Linked DNA regions of Duganella dendranthematis. The protein of the gene in region 2 binds, or shares a complex with, the protein of the main gene of each other region. Links are inferred from orthologs where the notes say so. Each region holds a gene or a part of one and is shown on either strand. Other genes may lie near its edges.

The links. The genes of interacting proteins can lie anywhere in the genome.
Region 1: the proteins of tldD (region 2) and pmbA are in contact, whole or in part, in a solved structure (PDB 5NJ9), measured with the Escherichia coli proteins. The link is inferred for Duganella dendranthematis from one-to-one orthologs.

Annotation. Positions count from the first base shown.
Region 1 is NZ_CP051684.1:1,526,289-1,530,840, reverse strand. The notes cover bases 1-2,885. They hold pmbA (metalloprotease PmbA), read left to right. Parts: upstream 1-709; coding sequence 710-2,062; downstream 2,063-2,885. Other genes in these bases: HH213_RS07075 (hypothetical protein), read right to left, coding at 2,672-2,885; HH213_RS07080 (hypothetical protein), read right to left, coding at 2,059-2,499; yjgA (ribosome biogenesis factor YjgA), read right to left, coding at 4-615. In the rest of the region: more of HH213_RS07075, read right to left, coding at 2,886-3,796; HH213_RS07070 (M14 family metallopeptidase), read right to left, coding at 3,893-4,552.
Region 2 is NZ_CP051684.1:3,864,379-3,870,634, forward strand. Bases 1,818-4,739 are described here. They hold tldD (metalloprotease TldD), read left to right. Parts: upstream 1,818-2,509; coding sequence 2,510-3,970; downstream 3,971-4,739. Other genes in these bases: HH213_RS17620 (carbon-nitrogen hydrolase family protein), read left to right, coding at 1,818-2,467; HH213_RS17630 (TonB-dependent receptor), read right to left, coding at 4,016-4,739. Also shown: HH213_RS17615 (YhdP family protein), read left to right, coding at 1-1,670; more of HH213_RS17620, read left to right, coding at 1,667-1,817; more of HH213_RS17630, read right to left, coding at 4,740-6,256. UniProt on the Escherichia coli protein: Metalloprotease involved in CcdA degradation. Suppresses the inhibitory activity of the carbon storage regulator (CsrA).

The DNA of each region.
Region 1 (4,552 bases), 2.3 Mb from region 2 along the record:
GTATTACTCGTCATCGGCTTCGTGACCGTCTGCGTCGCCTTCGGCGTCGTCACCATCCTTGGCGGCCTTGCGCTTGGCGGCGTCCAGCTGTTTGAGGATCTGGAAGATTTCGCGGTAGGCTTTCGGCGGCTTGTTCTCGGCCTGCTCTTTGCGGGCGTTGCGGATCAGCGTGCGCAGGTGCTGCACGTCCAGTTCCGGGTGGTCCGACAGCAGCGACGTCAGGGCGTTGTCGTCGGTCAGCAACTTGTCGCGGCGGCGTTCCAGCGCGTGCATGGCCGAGGTTTCGGCCTTGGAGGCGCCTTTCCAGCCGTCGATGGCGGCCTGGATCAGGCCGATCTCGGTCTCATCCAGCGTGCGCATCTTTTTGCCGACAAACTGCATCTGGCGGCGGCGGCCTTCGTGGTTGGTGATGGTCTGGCACATCAGGATGGCTTCCAGCACGTCTTCCGGCATCGGCACGCGTTTGACGCGGTCGCGCGGGGCTTCGACCAGGGTTTCGCCCATCTTTTGCAGGGCGTTGGACTGGCGCTTGGCCTCGGATTTGGAGGGGCGTTCGTATTCTTCTTCGAATTCCGTCGAGCTGAAGCCGACCGCGCCGCGATTTGGATTTACCATAATATCAACTTTCGTGCGGACGCGTGGCCGCGCCCTTAAACTGTAAACGGCTGCTATGATAACTGTTTTAGCGGCCACCCGAAGAAAACAGCCCATGAGCGATACCCATTTTACCCACACCCAGGACCAGTTGAAGCAGCTCGCACGCGATGTGCTGGGCTATGCCAAAGCGCAGGGCGGCACCGATTGCGCCGTCGAAATCAGCGAAGGCAGCGGCCTGTCGGTGTCGGTGCGCAAGAGCCAGATCGAGACGATCGAGCAGAATAAAGACAAGGGCATGGGCGTGACCGTGTTTATCGGCCAGCGCCGCGGCAATGCGTCGACCTCCGATTTTTCGCCGGCCGCGCTGAAAGCCACCGTGGAAGCAGCGTACAACATCGCCCGCTTTACTGCCGACGACGATTGCGCCGGGCTGGCCGATGACGACCAGCTGGAAATGCAGCCGCGCGATCTGCAGTTGTTCTATCCGTGGGAGATCGCGACCGCCGACGCGGTGGCGCTGGCGCAGCGCGCCGAGGCGGCGGCGTTTGCCGTCGATCCGCGCATCACCAATTCGGAAGGCGCCGGCGTGCATGTGCAGCAGTCGCATTTTGTGGCGGCCAATTCGCGCGGCTTCATCGGCGGCTATCCGTTCTCGCGCCACACGCTGTCGGTGGCGCCGATCGCCGGCAAGGGCAAGCATATGCAGCGCGACGACTGGTATTCGTCGGTGCGCGATGCGTCCAAGATGTCGACGCCGGAGGCGATTGGCCGTTATGCGGCCGAGCGCGCGCTGGCGCGGCTGAACGCGCGCACCATCGATACGCGCACTTGCCCGGTGCTGTTCGAGGCGCCGCTGGCGGCCGGCCTGCTGGGGGCGTTTGTGCAAGCGACCTCGGGTGGAGCGCTGTATCGCAAGTCGACCTTCCTGCTCGATTCGCTGGGCAAGCAGGTGCTGCCGAAGCATGTGCAGATTCATGAGGATCCGCATGTGATCGGCGCGGTCGGTTCGGCGCCGTTTGATGAAGAGGGCGTGCGCACCGTCAAGCGCGATGTGGTGAAGGATGGCGTGGTGCAGGGGTATTTCCTGTCGACCTATTCGGCGCGCAAGCTGGGCATGAAGACCACTGGCAATGCCGGCGGTTCGCATAATCTTTCGCTGACGTCGTCGCTGACCAAGCCTGGGGATGATTTTGCTGGCATGTTGCGCAAGATGGGCACCGGCTTGCTGGTGACTGAGCTGATGGGCTCGGGCACCAATTATGTGACCGGCGATTATTCGCGGGGCGCGGCCGGTTACTGGGTCGAGAATGGCGTGATCCAGTATCCGGTCGAGGAGATCACCATCGCCGGCAATATGAAGGATATGCTGGCGCAAATCGTTGCGGTGGGTAACGATGTGCTGGTGCGCGGCACCAAGCAGACCGGCTCGATCCTGATCGAGAATATGGTGGTGGCCGGCGGTTAATCGGTACTGCGGCGGGCGCGGCGCCGGCGGTTGATGCCGGGGCGCCGTGGCTGGTCGCCGGCGGCAGCGCGCCAGGCGCTGGCCTGCGTCCACGGTTCGGTGTAGTTGCGGCGGACGTAGATGTCGCGCCAGGCGTTGCGCACGCTGCCGCAAACTTCTGTGGCCCACGCGCTCGGCGTGGTGATTTTTCCTTCGGCCATCAGCAGGTCGCCTTCTACTTGGGCGAAGTGGCATAGCCTGCGGTGCGTGATGCGCAGGCGGGTGCCGTGCGGCAGAAATAAATCCTTCCATTGGTAACCGCGATCAGTCGGCTGGCCGTATTCACGCGCCATCCATTCCTTCAGCGCGATCAGCGTGATTTCTTCCCGTGAGCGCAGGTCTTCGCGTTTGCGCATCTGGTAATAAAGCTCCGTATATACATGGTGGGTTTGGTCCATGGTGGGTGCCTATTTTCGCCTATTTCTGCCTGCGGATTGCCTGAATTTGTAACTGTTAGACCGGGCGGCTCAGAGGGAAGTTCCGTGAAGTGCGCTGAAAAAATAGGCATTCGACAGGCGAAAATAGGCAGAAATAGGCACCGGGTGGAGAGGACAAACCCTATGTATATACTCAGATACATAGCTTGCTGATTGGCTGGCCGCAGGCGATGAGACGGCCGACGTCCGGGTTGCTCAGGTACTCCAGATGGGCGGTATCGGGGCGCTCTAGCAGGCCCAGCCATGTGGGCGCGTTGGAGACGATGATGTTATAGACCGTGATGCCATCCTGCGCATACTTCTCGTCCTCCAGCGTGTACGACAGCAAATCATTCGGATCGGTAAAGGCCACCAGCGTCAGGTGGCGATCGATTGCGCGGCGCTGGCCGGCCTGCCGCTTGCGCAACAACAATTGCAGACTATCGGGCGGCGCCACAGCCGCAACGCCGGCCTCGGTCAAAGGCTGATCGGCCAGCGACAGCAGCGGAATCTGATTGGCCGCCATCACCAGAAAGCGCATGCGGTCCACCGCCTGTTGCGCCACCCGCGCCGCGGTCGAACCAGCCGGCTCCTCCGTCATGCGCAACAGCGTGTCGAACAAAATCTTGCTGCCCATGCTGTGCGCGATCACCACCAGCGGCACATCGGCCCGCGCCGTCGACAACACCTGCAAGACCGCCTCGCGCATGCGCTGCTGGATGTTATCGCGCGCCACGCCCTGGTAAATCAGTGCATCGGGCAGGCAATCGTCGATCAGGCCATCCTTGAAGCGCGCATTGAGCCGGGCGCGGGTGTACGGATAGGGCGGCGCGCCTGCGCATAGCGACGATTTGCCGCTCTGGTCGTAGCACAACTGTCGCTTGAGGTCATTGGTCAATGGCGACCAGATCAGGGCATCAAAGCGCAGCCGGCCGGCGGGCGTGGACACCGTCGACGGCACGATCTCGACGGTGGCGGTGGCGGTGGCCGTGGTAGCGGCCGCGCGGCGCGCGCCGGGGGCGGTGGTGGCGTCGGCCAGCGCGCGCGCCAGTTGCGGCACCACCTCGCCGGCCCAGTTGGCGTCATGCGTGCAAATGCCGTGCACCAACAGCACATCGGCCTCGCGACCGTCGGCCTGCGCGGCCAGATCGATCAAACCAGGAAAGGTTGCCGGCGGCACCAGCGGAGGACGATAGGGCGTGCTGCAGGCTGGCAGCAGCAAGGTCAGCAGCAGGGGCAGCAAAGGCGCCGCGCGGCGCAAGCAGGAAAGGCGTGACATGATGGACCTCCGAACACGGCGCGCAGATGCGCCGTTTGAGGTCCAGTGTATTTTTCCCTGCGCCGTCCGCTTTGTGACGCCGCAGGGAACATGGGCTTACTGCGCCTGGGCCAGCAGCGATTGCAGCACAGGCTGCAGGATGGACTTGCCCAGTTCGGCGCTGCGGGCGCCGTTCCAGCCGGTCTCGGCGTCCGGATCGTTGGTGTTGTCCTTGAACGGCATCTCCAGCGTCAGCGACAGGCAGCCGAACGCGTGGGTGATGTGCGGCGAACCCATGGTCAGCGTCTCCGGCGTGTACGGCGTTTCGCCGTAGCCGAACTCATCCTGGAAGTCCGGGCTGGCGATCAGGAAGTTGTCGATGAAGTATTGCTGCGCTTCGGCCTGATCGGCGGTGAAGGTCGGCAACGACTCGCTGCCGGCCACGAACACGTATGGCAGACCTTCGTCGCCATGGATGTCCAGGCACAGGTCGACGCCGACTTCGTGCATCTTCTGCTTGACCAGGAACACTTCCGGACTGCGCTCCATGGTCGGGTTCAGCCATTCGCGGTTGAGGTTGGCGCCGGCGGCGTTGGTGCGCAGGTTACCGCGCACCGAGCCGTCCGGGTTCATGTTCGGCACCACGTAGAACACGGCTTCCTTCAGGCACTGGCGGCCGAACGGATTGGCCGGGTCCAGCAGCGCTTCGACAAAGCCTTCGACAAACCACTCGGCCATGGTCTCGCCCGGGTGCTGGCGGGCGATGACCCAGACCTT
Region 2 (6,256 bases):
GCGCGATCATCGTCCGACTCGGCGGCCTGCTGACCGCAGACGGCTTCCGCCAGGCCTTCCAGATGCCGGCCATGCAGCGCCTGGCCGACCACTTCAACGGCGGCACGCGCTACAGCGGCACGGTGACCGCGCGCGATCACCAGGTCATCGTCGCGGTCGAGTCGTCACTGACCGGCCTGGCGCTGGACCTGCCGGCGCCGGCCAACAAAACCGCCACCGACAGCATGCCGCTGCGCTTCGTGCTGACCAGCGGCCTGACGGCGGACGCGGTCGGCTTTCTGCATGACGATATCCGCATCAACCTCGGCAGCGGCATTGCCGCGCGTTATCAGCGCCAGAAGCAAAGCAAGCAGCACTGGAAGCTGGTGCGCGGCGGCATCGGCGTCAATACGCCAGCGCCGGAGCCGGACAGCGGCCTGGCCTTCAATATCAGCATGAACCAGCTGAGCGTCGACAACTGGCTGGACTTCGGCGACGTGATCGCCGGCCCGGCCGCTGCCGGCTCGGCGGCGGCGCTGGCGGCGCCGTCCGAAGCCAGCGATTTCACCCAATATGTCATGCCCGACGCCATCGCCGCCCGCACCAGCGAACTGGTGATTGGCGGCCGCAAGCTGGAAAACGTGGTGGTCGGCGTCACCCACCGGAAAGGCATGTGGCAGGCCAGCATCGATTCCACCCAGGCCAACGGCTACGTCACCTGGGCCGAACCATCCACTGGCGCCGGCCTCGGCAAGGTGACGGCGCGGCTGTCGTCGCTGGTGATTCCAGAGTCGGCCTCGAGCGACGTGCAGGCGCTGCTGGATGACAAGAGCGCGGCCGCCACCATTCCGGCGCTGGACGTGGTGGTTGAACGCTTTGAACTGTTCAACAAGCCGCTGGGCCGGCTGGAACTGCAAGCCAACAACGCCCAGCTGGCCAATGCGCGCGAATGGCGCGTCAGCAAGCTGTCGCTGATCAATGCCGACGGCGAGCTGAACGGCACCGGCAAGTGGGTCAGCAAGGATGGCGTGCACGACACCAGCCTGAATTTCAATCTCGGCATCATCGATGCCGGCAAGCTGCTGGAGCGCTTTGGCTATCTCGATACGCTGAAGGGCGGCAAGGGCTCGCTGAAAGGCGATATCGCCTGGAAGGGCTTGCCGTACTCGCTGGACCTGCCGAGCCTGTCCGGCCAGATCACGCTGAATGTGGAAAAGGGCCAGTTCCTCAAGCAGGACCCGGGCGCGGCCAAGCTGCTGGGCGTGCTGAGCCTGCAAGCCTTGCCGCGTCTGCTCAAGCTGGACTTCCACGATGTGTTCTCGGAAGGGCTGGCGTTTGACGGCATTACCGCCAATGCCTCCCTGAATCACGGCATCCTCAAGACCGACAACTTGAAAATGCACGGTGTGGCCGCCACTGTATTGATGGACGGCAGCGCCGACATCGCCAATGAGACCACCAATTTGCATGTGGTGGTGATTCCTGAGGTTAATCTGGGGACGGCGCCGCTGGTGTACGCGCTGGCGGTCAATCCGGTGATCGGCCTCGGCAGTTTCCTGGCCCAGCTATTCCTCAGTGCGCCGGTGATGAAGGCGCTGACCTATCATATGGAAGTTGCCGGGCCGTGGAAGGCGCCGGTCGTCACCAAGCTGGACGCCACCAAGCTGGAACCGTCAAAGGGATCGCCATGAACCATACCGTCGCCGCCGTACAAATGATTTCCTCGCCCACCGTGGATGAAAACATCGCCACCGCGCGCCGCCTGGTCACCCAGGCCGCCAACGACGGCGCCGGGCTGGTGCTGCTGCCGGAATACTGGGCCATCATGGGCCTGGCCGACAGCGACAAGGTCAAGGTGGCCGAGCCGCTGGGTACCGGGCCGATCCAGGACTTCATGGCCGGTCTGGCGCGCGAGCTGGGCATCTGGCTGATCGGCGGCACCTTGCCGCTGGCGTCGGACGATGCCGAAAAGGTCATCAACACCACGCTGGTGTACAACCCGCAAGGCGAGCACGTCAGCCGCTACGACAAGATCCACCTGTTCGGCTTTACCAAGGGTACCGAGTCGTACAACGAATCGAAGACCATTGTGCCAGGCACGAATATCGGTGTGTTCGAGGCGCCGTTCGGCAAGGTCGGCATGTCGGTGTGCTATGACTTGCGCTTCCCGGAGCTGTTCCGCGCCATGGGGCCGGTGTCGCTGATCGTGCTGCCGGCCGCCTTCACCTACACCACCGGCATGGCGCACTGGGAAATCCTGCTGCGCGCGCGCGCCATCGAGAACCAGTGCTACGTGCTGGCGGCGGCGCAGGGCGGCATCCATCCGAACGGCCGCCGCACCTGGGGCCACAGCATGCTGATCGACCCATGGGGCACGGTCAAGTCGGTGCTGGCCGAGGGCGAGGGCGTGGTGCAGGGCGTGATCGACCCCGAATACATGCAAGGCGTGCGCGACAGCCTGCCGGCGCTCAAACACCGGACCATGTGATATCCACTACAATGCCGGTAACACCTAACAGAAAGCATCACCATGAAGCCATTTGAACCGAACCTGTCCACCCTGGCCGTAGCGCGCGATATCCTGCTGACGCCGTTCGGGCTGGACGAAGGCAAGCTGCTCAAGACCTTGGGCAGCATGTTCACCCACAAAGTCGACTACGCCGACTTGTATTTCCAATTTACCAAAAACGAAGGCTGGAGCCTGGAAGAGGGCATCGTCAAGACCGGCAGTTTCTCGATCGACCAGGGCGTCGGCGTGCGCGCGGTGTCGGGCGACAAGACCGCGTTTTCGTATTCGGACGAGATTTCCGAAGCGGCGCTGATGGATGCCGCCTCCGCCACCCGCACCATCGCCCGTGCTGGCGCTGGCAAGATCAAGGTGGCTGGCGCGATGAACCAGGTCGGCGGCCGTTCGCTGTATCTGCCGCATGATCCGCTGGTGTCGCTGGACGCCACCGCCAAGGTGCAGCTGCTGGAGCGCATCGAGAAGATGGCGCGCGCCAAGGATCCACGCGTGGTGCAGGTGATGGCCAGTCTGGCCGGCGAATACGATGTGGTGCTGGTAGTGCGCAGCGATGGCGTGCTGGCGGCCGATATCCGTCCGCTGGTGCGCGTGTCGCTGACCGTGATCGTCGAGCAGAACGGCCGTCGGGAAATGGGTTCGTCCGGCGGCGGCGGTCGCTACGACTATGGTTACTTCAGCGATACGCTGCTGGAAGAGTATGCGACCGAGGCCGTCAAATCGGCGCTGGTGAACCTGGACGCGCGTCCGGCGCCGGCCGGTCCGATGACCGTGGTGCTGGGCCCTGGCTGGCCGGGCATCCTGCTGCACGAAGCGATCGGCCACGGCCTCGAAGGCGACTTCAACCGCAAGGGTTCGTCGACTTTCTCCGGCCGTATCGGCGAACGGGTGGCGGCCAAGGGCGTCACCGTGGTCGATGATGGCACGCTGGCGGATCGCCGTGGTTCGCTGAATATCGACGACGAAGGCAATCCGACCCAGTGCACCACGCTGATCGAAGACGGCATCCTGAAGGGCTATATCCAGGACACCATGAACGCGCGCCTGATGAAGATGCCGGTGACCGGCAACGCCCGCCGCGAATCGTTCGCGCACCTGCCGATGCCGCGCATGACCAACACCTACATGCTGGGTGGCGACAAGGATCCGGGCGAAATCCTGGCGTCGGTGAAGAACGGCCTGTATGCGGTCAATTTCGGCGGCGGCCAGGTCGATATCACCAACGGCAAGTTCGTGTTCTCGGCCAGCGAAGCGTACATGATTGAGAACGGCAAGATCACCTATCCGGTCAAAGGCGCGACCCTGATCGGCAATGGTCCGGAAGTGCTGAACCGCGTATCGATGATCGGCAACGACATGAAGCTGGACCCGGGCGTGGGTGTATGCGGCAAGGAAGGCCAGAGCGTGCCGGTGGGCGTCGGCCAGCCAACCCTGCGGATCGACGGCGTGACCGTCGGCGGTACTGCCTAAAACAAAAAAGCCCGGCATGCCGGGCTTTTTAACATCCTTAGTTCCTTAGAACTTGTAGCTGGCCTTCACGTAGAAGGTGCGGCCCAGCGGGTCCGTGAAGCGTGGATCGTAACCGCTCTGGAACGTCGTGCCCTGGTTGGTGTACGGCGGCGCGCTGTCAAACAGGTTCTTGATACCCACCGTCAGGTCGGTATTCTTGAAGCCCGTGTAGCTGCTCGACAGCGAGTAGGTCGAGTACGCCCGCACCTTGTGGTAGTAGGCATCCGCCACATCGTTCTCATCCACGTAGCCGCTCAGGTACTTGTTGGAGAAGCTGGCGCTCCACGGACCTTTCTTCCAGCTGATGGTGGCGTTGTGCTTCCAGCGGAACACCGGCGCATTGTCGCCATACACGCCGACGTTTTCCACGAACTCGCCACCGGTTTCGTTCTGGTACTTGTAGCTGTGTACCCAGGTGCCGTCGAACTGGAAGCCGAAGTCGCCCACCGAGGTGCGCGGCAGTTTCCAGCGCAGGCTGGTGTCGATGCCGGAGGTCTTCACTTCACCCAGGTTGTCCAGCACGGCGTTGACGTACTGCAGCGTCTTGCCGTCGGCCGAGTAGACGAAGTAGTTCTTGTACTTGTCGTAGTTGTCGAAGATGGTCGACTCCGACACGGTGCCGATCGAATCCTTGATCTTGATGTTGAAGTAATCGAACGACACGCTGACCGCGCTGACCGGCTCGAACACCACGCCCAGCGCGAAGGTCTTGGATTTCTCCGGCTTCAGGTTGGGATTGCCGCCGCTGCGGATGTACTGCTGCTGGTTACAGGCGATGTTCGGATTGACGCCATCGCCGGCCACGCCGTTCGGGCACAGTTTCGGATCGTCGTACGCATTGCTGGTGAAGGTCGAGGTGGCCGGGCCATGCAGGTCGTACAGCGTCGGCGCGCGGAAGCCGGTGTTGTACGAGGTGCGGAACAGCACCTGCTTGCTGGCTTCCCAGCGCAGGCCGATCTTCGGATTGAAGCTGCCGCCGACGTCGTTGTAATGGTCGTAACGGGCGGCGCCCGACAGTTCCAGCGTCTTGGTCAGCGGCACGCTGATCTCCGAGTACAGCGCGGCGATGTTGCGCTGGCCGGCCTGGTCTTGCGCGTCGGCGTAGCCGGAACTCGACGCCTGCGACGCCAGCGCAGTGTTGACGTCGTAGGTGGCCTTGTCGTGGCGGAATTCCGAGCCGATCGCGAAACCGACGCCGCCTGCCGGCAGCTGGTAGATCTCGCGGCTGACTTTGGCGTCGACGCCGACGCTGGTCATCTTGGCGGCAAGGTATTCGCCGCGCAGCTGGGCCGCGTCGATGTAGGCGGTGCCGGCGGCCGACTGTTCGCCGAACGGATTCAGGATGCCGCTCAGTACGCCCGCTTTCATCAGCGAGTCATTGGTGTAGCCGCCGATGAAGGCGCTGGCGGCCTTGCTGATGCCGTAGGTCAGGCCAACGTTGTAATCCCAGCCGCCCACCAGGCCTTCCGATGCCACCACCAGGCGGTCAGAGATCGAGGTGTCGTAGCCCATGCGGTTGCCGGCGGCGACCGTGCGCCAGTTGATGGTCAGGTCCTCGCCGGTCAGGCCGGCCACGGCCGGCACGCCGGCGCTGCCGCCTGGATAGTAGGGGCTGGCCGAGGTCATGGTGATGCCCGTCAGCGGCGACGGCGCGATGCTGCTCTGGTTGGTCGAGCGGCTGTGCAGGTATTCAATCGTGGCGACATTGTCTTCGCTCAGCTTGAAGGTGGCCTTGCCCAGGAAGGACTCCTGCTGCGTCTTCGGAATGTCCTGGATGTAGGCGATGGTGTCGGTACGGCAGGTGCCGTTGGCGTTCTTGATCAGCCCTTTGCCGACGCAACCGCTGGCGTAGTAAGGGTTGCCGGTGATGCCGTTGTCCGAATAGAAGTTGCCCGGCTGCGAAGTGCCGCTGCTGTTGTTGATGCCCTTGTCGGGACGCACGCTGGTGCTGGAGAAGTCGCGGTCGGCGGCCTGCAGCGCGGTCTGCTTGTGCAGGTCGATCACGCCGAACACATTCCAGCCGTCCTTGTCGAGGTCGCCGTAGCCGCCTGACAGGTTGAGGCGCGACTCGGCGCCGGCGCCGCTGGCTTGCGGCTGGTAACGCTCGACGCTGACAGTGGCGCCGGTCACCGAACGCTTGGTGATGAAGTTGATTACGCCGCCGATGGCGTCAGTGCCGTAGATGGCCGAGGCGCCGTCGCGCAGCACTTCGACGCGTTCCAGCGCCGACAGTGGAATGATGTTGAG